Linked DNA regions of Duganella dendranthematis. The protein of the gene in region 2 interacts with the protein of the main gene of each other region in a pairwise test. Links are inferred from orthologs where the notes say so. Each region holds a gene or a part of one and is shown on either strand. Other genes may lie near its edges. The genes, in order: gyrB and gyrA.

Region 1 (3,339 bases), 2.1 Mb from region 2 along the record:
TGGCTATGTGCCCGAAATGTAAGGGCGTCTTCCCTATTCAGCTTGCTACTAGCGAGCGTCACCATCGTGGACGAGCCGTTGCTTACGATGGTGATAAGACTGCTTGTGGCGCTGGACTTCTTTCGTCGGTCTAGATATCCTTAATACTGTAGTCGTAGCGAGTTGATCAGACGGCACTGAGTGCAATTACTGCAGTCGGTTCATTATCGTAGTCATAAAACCAGTAAATTCCCCACTTGAAGTTACCTATCTTAATTTGCCGCCCATCTAATAGATTTTCTACCAGCCTATTAAAAAACCGCTCTAAATAGGTGCGTAATTCATCGGTCTCGAATGGAAGCTTTGCGGTTGAGTAAGATGAAACAGAAGGTGTGACTGCTGAGTCTTTTTTCTTCTTCTCGGCCATAAGAATTTTATAAGTAGATTAAATGGAAAAAGGGGCCGTATAGCCCCTTTTATTAATTGCAGAGAATTTCGGCAGAATTAGACGTCAATATTCCCCGCACGCAGCGCATTGTTCTCAATGAACGCGCGGCGTGGTTCCACGTCATCACCCATCAAGGTGGTGAAGATCTGATCCGCAGCAATCGCATCCTCGATCTGCACCTTCAGCAAGCGGCGGACGGTTGGGTCCATGGTGGTTTCCCACAGCTGTTCCGGGTTCATCTCGCCCAGACCTTTGTAGCGCTGTTTCGAGACCACGCGTTCCGACTCGTCGCGCAGCCACTGCATCGCCTGGTGGAAGTCGACCACGGCCGATTCCTTGGTGCGCTCGCCTTCGCCGCGGCGCACGTAGGCGCCTTCGCCCAGCAGGCCGGTGAAGGTGGTGGCGGCGTCGGCCAGCACGCGGTAGTCGGCGCTGCGCACGAAGTCGGCGTCGATCGAGCTGACTTTGACGTTACCGTGGTGCATGCGCTCGACCCACAGCAAATGCTGTTCGTTCAGTTCATCCGAACGCACCGAGACTTTGACGGCGATGTCGTTGATGTTCTCTTCCAGCGCGCGCGCCGAAGCTTCAGCGGCTGCCTGCGTGCTCAGGTCCAGCTGCACGCCGGTCATAATGGCGGTCAGTGCGGCGCGGTCGATCATGCGCGTCAGGCGCGTCATGATGACGTTGGCCAGGTTGAACTGGCGCACCAGTTCGCCCAGCGCTTCGCCCTGGATCGGCTCGGCGCCTTCGCGCGGCGTCAGCACGGCGGTGTTCAGCGCCACGTTCATCATGTAGGTCGCTTCTTCGGCGTCGTCCTTCAGGTAGCGCTCGTCGCGGCCGGCCTTGACCTTGTACAGCGGCGGCTGGGCGATGTAGATGTGGCCGCGTTCGACCAGTTCCGGCATCTGGCGATAGAACAGCGTCAGCAGCAGGGTGCGGATGTGGGCGCCGTCGACGTCCGCATCGGTCATGATGATGATGCGGTGGTAGCGCAGCTTTTCGACGTTGAATTCGTCCGGGCCGATTGAGGTGCCGAGGGTGGCGATCAGGGTGGTGATCTGTTCCGACGACAGCATTTTTTCAAAGCGCGCCTTTTCCACGTTCAGGACTTTGCCTCGCAGAGGCAAGATCGCCTGGAACTTGCGGTCACGGCCTTGCTTGGCCGAGCCGCCTGCGGAGTCACCCTCGACGATGTACAGTTCGCACAGCGCCGGGTCGCGTTCCTGGCAGTCGGCCAGTTTCGACGACAGGCCGAGGCCGTCCATCACGCCTTTGCGGCGGGTCAGGTCGCGGGCCTTGCGGGCCGCTTCACGCGCGCGCGCCGCTTCGACGATCTTGCCGCAGATGATTTTGGCGTCGTTCGGTTTTTCCTGCAGGTAGTCCGACAGCGTCTTGGCGACGATCTCTTCGACCGGGCCGCGCACTTCGGACGACACCAGCTTGTCCTTGGTCTGCGACGAGAATTTCGGCTCGGGCACTTTGACCGACAGCACGCAGGTCAGGCCTTCGCGCATGTCGTCGCCGGAAATTTCCACTTTCGCCTTCTTGGCGAAGTCGTGCTCGTCGATGTATTTGTTGATGACGCGGGTCATCGCCGCGCGCAGGCCGGTCAGGTGGGTGCCGCCGTCGCGTTGCGGGATGTTGTTGGTGAAGCACAGCACCTGTTCGTTGTAGGCGTCGTTCCACTGCATCGAGACGTCGACCGAGATGTTGGTGTTCTGGTCCGACATGCGGTCGCCGGTGGCCTGGAACACGGTCGGGTGCAGCACGGTCTTGGCTTTGTTGATGTATTCGACGAAGCCGCGTGTGCCGCCTTCGAACGCGAACAGTTCTTCCTTGCCGGTGCGCTGGTCGGTCAGCTTGATGTTGACGCCGTTATTCAGGAACGACAGTTCGCGGATGCGCTTGGCCAGGATTTCGTAGTGGAATTCGACGTGGGTGAAGATTTCTTCGTCGGCCCAGAAGTGGACGTCGGTGCCGCGCTTGTCGGTTTCGCCGATGACCTTGATCGGCGACACCAGCACGCCGTCGCGGGTTTCCAGCTGGCGGTCTTGCGCCACGCCGCGCACGAATTCCATTTCGTGCACTTTGCCGTCGCGGCGGATGGTCACGCGTAGCAGTTTGGACAGGGCGTTGACGCACGACACGCCGACGCCGTGCAGGCCGCCGGAGACCTTGTACGAGTTCTGGTCGAACTTGCCGCCGGCGTGCAGTTCGGTCAGCACAATTTCGGCCGCCGAGCGCTTCGGCTCGTGCTTGTCGTCCATTTTCAGGCCGACCGGGATGCCGCGGCCGTTGTCGGTGATCGAGATCGAGTTGTCGGAGTGGATGGTGACGTGGATTTCGGTGCAATAGCCGGCCAGCGATTCGTCGATCGAGTTGTCCAGCACCTCAAACACCAGGTGGTGCAGACCGGTGCCGTCCGAGGTGTCGCCGATGTACATGCCGGGACGTTTGCGGACTGCTTCCAGACCTTCCAGGATCTGGATCGAGGAGGCGCCGTATTCATCATTCTTTACCGCGGGGACTGCATTCTCTTCGGACATGTGCTGCTTTCTCAATCAATATGCGTGTATTACTGGGACGTCATTCCCGCAGCGGCGGGAATCCATGCTGAGCATGCGTTCTCTGGGCCCCGGCGGGCGCCGGGGCGACGGCGGTGGTGCGATTAAATGCGCATCGGCATGACGACGTACTTGAAGTCGGTGTTTTCCGGGATCGAGATCAGCGCCGACGAGTTCGAGTCGCCCAGCGCGATGTTGATCTGGTCGCATTTCAGGTTGTTCAGCACGTCCAGCAGGTAGGTGACGTTGAAGCCGATATCGACGCTGTCGCCGCCGTAGTCGATTTCCAGTTCTTCGACCGCTTCTTCCTGGTCGGCGTTGGTCGAGCTGATCTTCATGACGCCC
Region 2 (3,399 bases):
CCAGCAGCTCGCGCAGATCGCGCTCGGCCGCCTTGTAAATCGACATAAACTCCGGTCCGCGGTGGCTCATCTCCATCACCGACATGCCGCTGCCGTGCCAGTCCAGCATTTCGGCGGCTGCTTGCGTCAGCACTTCCTTCGGCAGTACGGCTGGGCCGGCGGAAAAGTTATAGATGTGAGTCACGTTGCATTCCTTTTGCAGCCCGTCGTTCCCGCGCAGGCGGGGACCCATGCTGCGTATGGATTCCCGCCTGCGCGGGAATGACGGTATTAATAAAACGGGGCCAGTTCTATTGTCGCGCAATAGTCGTGGCCCCGCTGGCTACTCACAGAGTGAGTTTTACTCCGTCGCTGAATCCGGGCCTGGTTCCAGCTCGACTTCGTCGATGTCCGTCTCGACCACGCGCTGCAGGCCGGACAGCTTGGTGCCGTCTTCCACCGCGATCAGGGTCACACCCTGGGTCGCGCGGCCCATCTCGCGGATCTCCGATACGCGGGTGCGGATCAGGACGCCGCCGGTGGTGATCAGCATGATCTCATCGGTCGGTTCCACCAGCGTTGCCGCCACCACGCGACCATTCCGTTCGGAGGTCTGAATCGCGATCATGCCCTTGGTGCCGCGGCCATGACGGGTGTACTCGGTGATCGGGGTACGCTTGCCGAAGCCGTTCTCGGTGGCGGTCAGCACCGACTGCTGCTCGTTCTCGGCTACCAGCAGCGCAATCACGCGCTGGCCTTCGTCGAGGTTCATGCCACGCACGCCGCGGGCGTTACGGCCCATCGGACGCACGTCGTTCTCGTCGAAGCGTACGGCCTTGCCGGCGTCGGAGAACAGCATCACATCGTGCTCGCCATCGGTCAGCGCGGCGCCGATCAGGAAATCACCCTCGTCCAGGTCGACCGCGATGATGCCGGCCTTGCGTGGATTGCTGAAGTCTTTCAGCGGCGTTTTCTTCACGGTGCCCAGGCTGGTGGACATGAAGACGTAGTGGTCTTCCGGGAAGGTGCGGTTCTCGCCCGACAGCGGCAGAATCACGGTGATCTTCTCGTTGTCCGCCAATGGGAACATGTTGACGATCGGCTTGCCACGCGAGTTGCGCGAGCCTTGCGGCACTTCCCACACCTTCAGCCAGTACAGGCGGCCGCGGTTGGAGAAGCACAGGATGTAATCGTGCGTGTTGGCGATGAACAGCTGGTCGATCCAGTCCTCGTCCTTGGTGGCCATGGCCTGCTTGCCGCGACCGCCGCGTTTCTGCGCACGGTACTCGGAGATCGGCTGCGCCTTCATGTAGCCGGTGTGCGACAGGGTCACCACCATGTCCTGCGGCGTGATCAGGTCTTCCGTGTTCAGGTCGCTGGCGTTGTGCTCGATGTTGGAACGGCGCGGGTCCTTGGTCGGATCGCCGAATTCGCCCACGATCGACGTCATTTCGTCGGTGATGATGGTGGTCACGCGCGACGGCGTGGCCAGGATGTCCAGCAGGTCGGCGATTTCCGCCATCACGTCCTTGTACTCATTGACGATCTTGTCCTGTTCCAGGCCAGTCAGGCGTTGCAGGCGCATTTGCAGAATCTCTTGCGCCTGGTCGTCGGACAGCTTGTACATACCGTCGGCCTGGATGCCGTAGTGCTTCGGCAGATGTTCCGGACGGAACGCTTCGATACCGCCGACGGTGGTGCCTTCGCCGGTCCGGGCCAGCATCTCGCGCACCAGCGACGAATCCCACGAACGGTCCATCAGCGCCGATTTCGCCACCGGCGGGGTTGGCGCGGCCTTGATCAGGGCGATGAAATCATCGATATTGGCCAGCGCGACCGCCAGGCCTTCCAGCACGTGGCCGCGTTCGCGCGCCTTGCGCAGCTCGAACACGGTGCGGCGGGTGACCACTTCGCGGCGGTGCGACAGGAAGCACGACAGCATTTCCTTCAGGTTCAGCAGCTTGGGCTGGCCATCGACCAGCGCCACCATGTTCATGCCAAAGGTGTCTTGCAGCTGGGTTTGCTTGTACAGGTTGTTCAGCACCACTTCCGGCACTTCACCACGCTTCAGCTCGATAACCACGCGCATGCCCGATTTATCGGACTCGTCGCGGATGTCGCTGATGCCTTCCAGCTTCTTGTCGCGGACGTTTTCGGCGATGCGTTCCAGCAGCGATTTCTTGTTGACCTGGTACGGCAGTTCGTCAACGATGATGGCGGTGCGGCCGCCGTCCTTGCCGTACTCTTCGTAGTGGGTCTTGGCGCGCATCACCACGCGGCCACGGCCGGTGCGGTAACCGTCGCGCACGCCCGAGACGCCATAAATGGTGCCGCCGGTCGGGAAGTCCGGCGCCGGGATCAGTTCGATCAGCTCGTCGATCGAGCATTCCGGATTGTTCAGCACGTGCAGCGCGCCGGCAATCACTTCATGCAGATTGTGCGGCGGGATGTTGGTGGCCATACCCACGGCGATACCCGACGAGCCGTTGATCAGCAGGTTGGGAATGCGGGTCGGCAGGACGGTCGGTTCTTTTTCCTTGCCGTCGTAGTTGGGCTGGAAGTCGACCGTGTCCTTGTCGATATCGGCCAGCAGTTCGCTGGAAATCTTGTCGAGACGGCACTCGGTGTAACGCATCGCCGCCGCGCCGTCGCCATCGACCGAGCCGAAGTTACCCTGGCCGTCAACCAGCATATAGCGCAGCGAGAAGTGCTGCGCCATGCGCACCAGCGTGTCGTAAATCGAGGCGTCGCCGTGCGGGTGATACTTACCCATGGTCTCGCCCACCACACGGGCGCACTTGACATAGGGGCGATTCCACACGTTGTTCATTTCGTGCATCGAGTACAGGACGCGGCGGTGTACAGGCTTGAGGCCGTCACGCACATCCGGCAAGGCGCGGCCCACGATCACGCTCATGGCGTAATCGAGGTAGCTCTTGCGCATCTCTTCTTCGAGGGAAATAGGGATTGTTTCTTTTGCGAATTGATCCATTGGCCGGTCGTTTACTGTGGTTTATTAAGCCTCTCCCAAGAGACAGGCAAGCGGTCGATTTTAGCATGCGCGCAAGGCAACTAGCGCATTTCCGCGCCGAGGCCGTATTCATGCGGTGTAGCGCACACTGCGCGCACGTAACAAGTTGTAATATTCATGACACATTACTCAATTATTATCGACAATCACGTTGCAACAAAACAACATTTTGGTCGAACGCGAAAAGCCGCCATGTTGGAGCTTTTTTTACGACCCAAGTCGCTTGTGGCAAAATGGACGAGAAGTCAATTGCTTGATTCGCAAGCGGGAAATGAGTGTGACGCCCCTGCGTGGTAGAATTCTTCCCACGCAACACAAAGTCGCGCAGTTTTCTGCGGATATCACCCCCGAAAGGAAGAAAAATATGAAAAAACTGATTTCGATGCTGG

Evidence for each region.
Region 1: the proteins of gyrA (region 2) and gyrB interact in binary tests that used the Escherichia coli proteins (3 or more experiments, as listed by UniProt). The link is inferred for Duganella dendranthematis from one-to-one orthologs.

The regions. Positions count from the first base shown.
Region 1 is NZ_CP051684.1:2,042,649-2,045,987, reverse strand. What follows is about bases 231-3,339. They hold gyrB (DNA topoisomerase (ATP-hydrolyzing) subunit B), read right to left. Parts: upstream 2,977-3,339; coding sequence 484-2,976; downstream 231-483. Other genes in these bases: dnaN (DNA polymerase III subunit beta), read right to left, coding at 3,099-3,339; HH213_RS09485 (hypothetical protein), read right to left, coding at 231-406. Also shown: HH213_RS09490 (PAAR domain-containing protein), read left to right, coding at 1-134; more of HH213_RS09485, read right to left, coding at 167-230. UniProt on the Escherichia coli protein: DNA gyrase negatively supercoils closed circular double-stranded DNA in an ATP-dependent manner to maintain chromosomes in an underwound state.
Region 2 is NZ_CP051684.1:4,147,893-4,151,291, reverse strand. The notes cover bases 141-3,309. They hold gyrA (DNA gyrase subunit A), read right to left. Parts: upstream 2,972-3,309; coding sequence 341-2,971; downstream 141-340. Other genes in these bases: serC (3-phosphoserine/phosphohydroxythreonine transaminase), read right to left, coding at 141-184. Outside these bases: more of serC, read right to left, coding at 1-140; outer membrane protein OmpA, read left to right, coding at 3,375-3,399. UniProt on the Escherichia coli protein: A type II topoisomerase that negatively supercoils closed circular double-stranded (ds) DNA in an ATP-dependent manner to maintain chromosomes in an underwound state.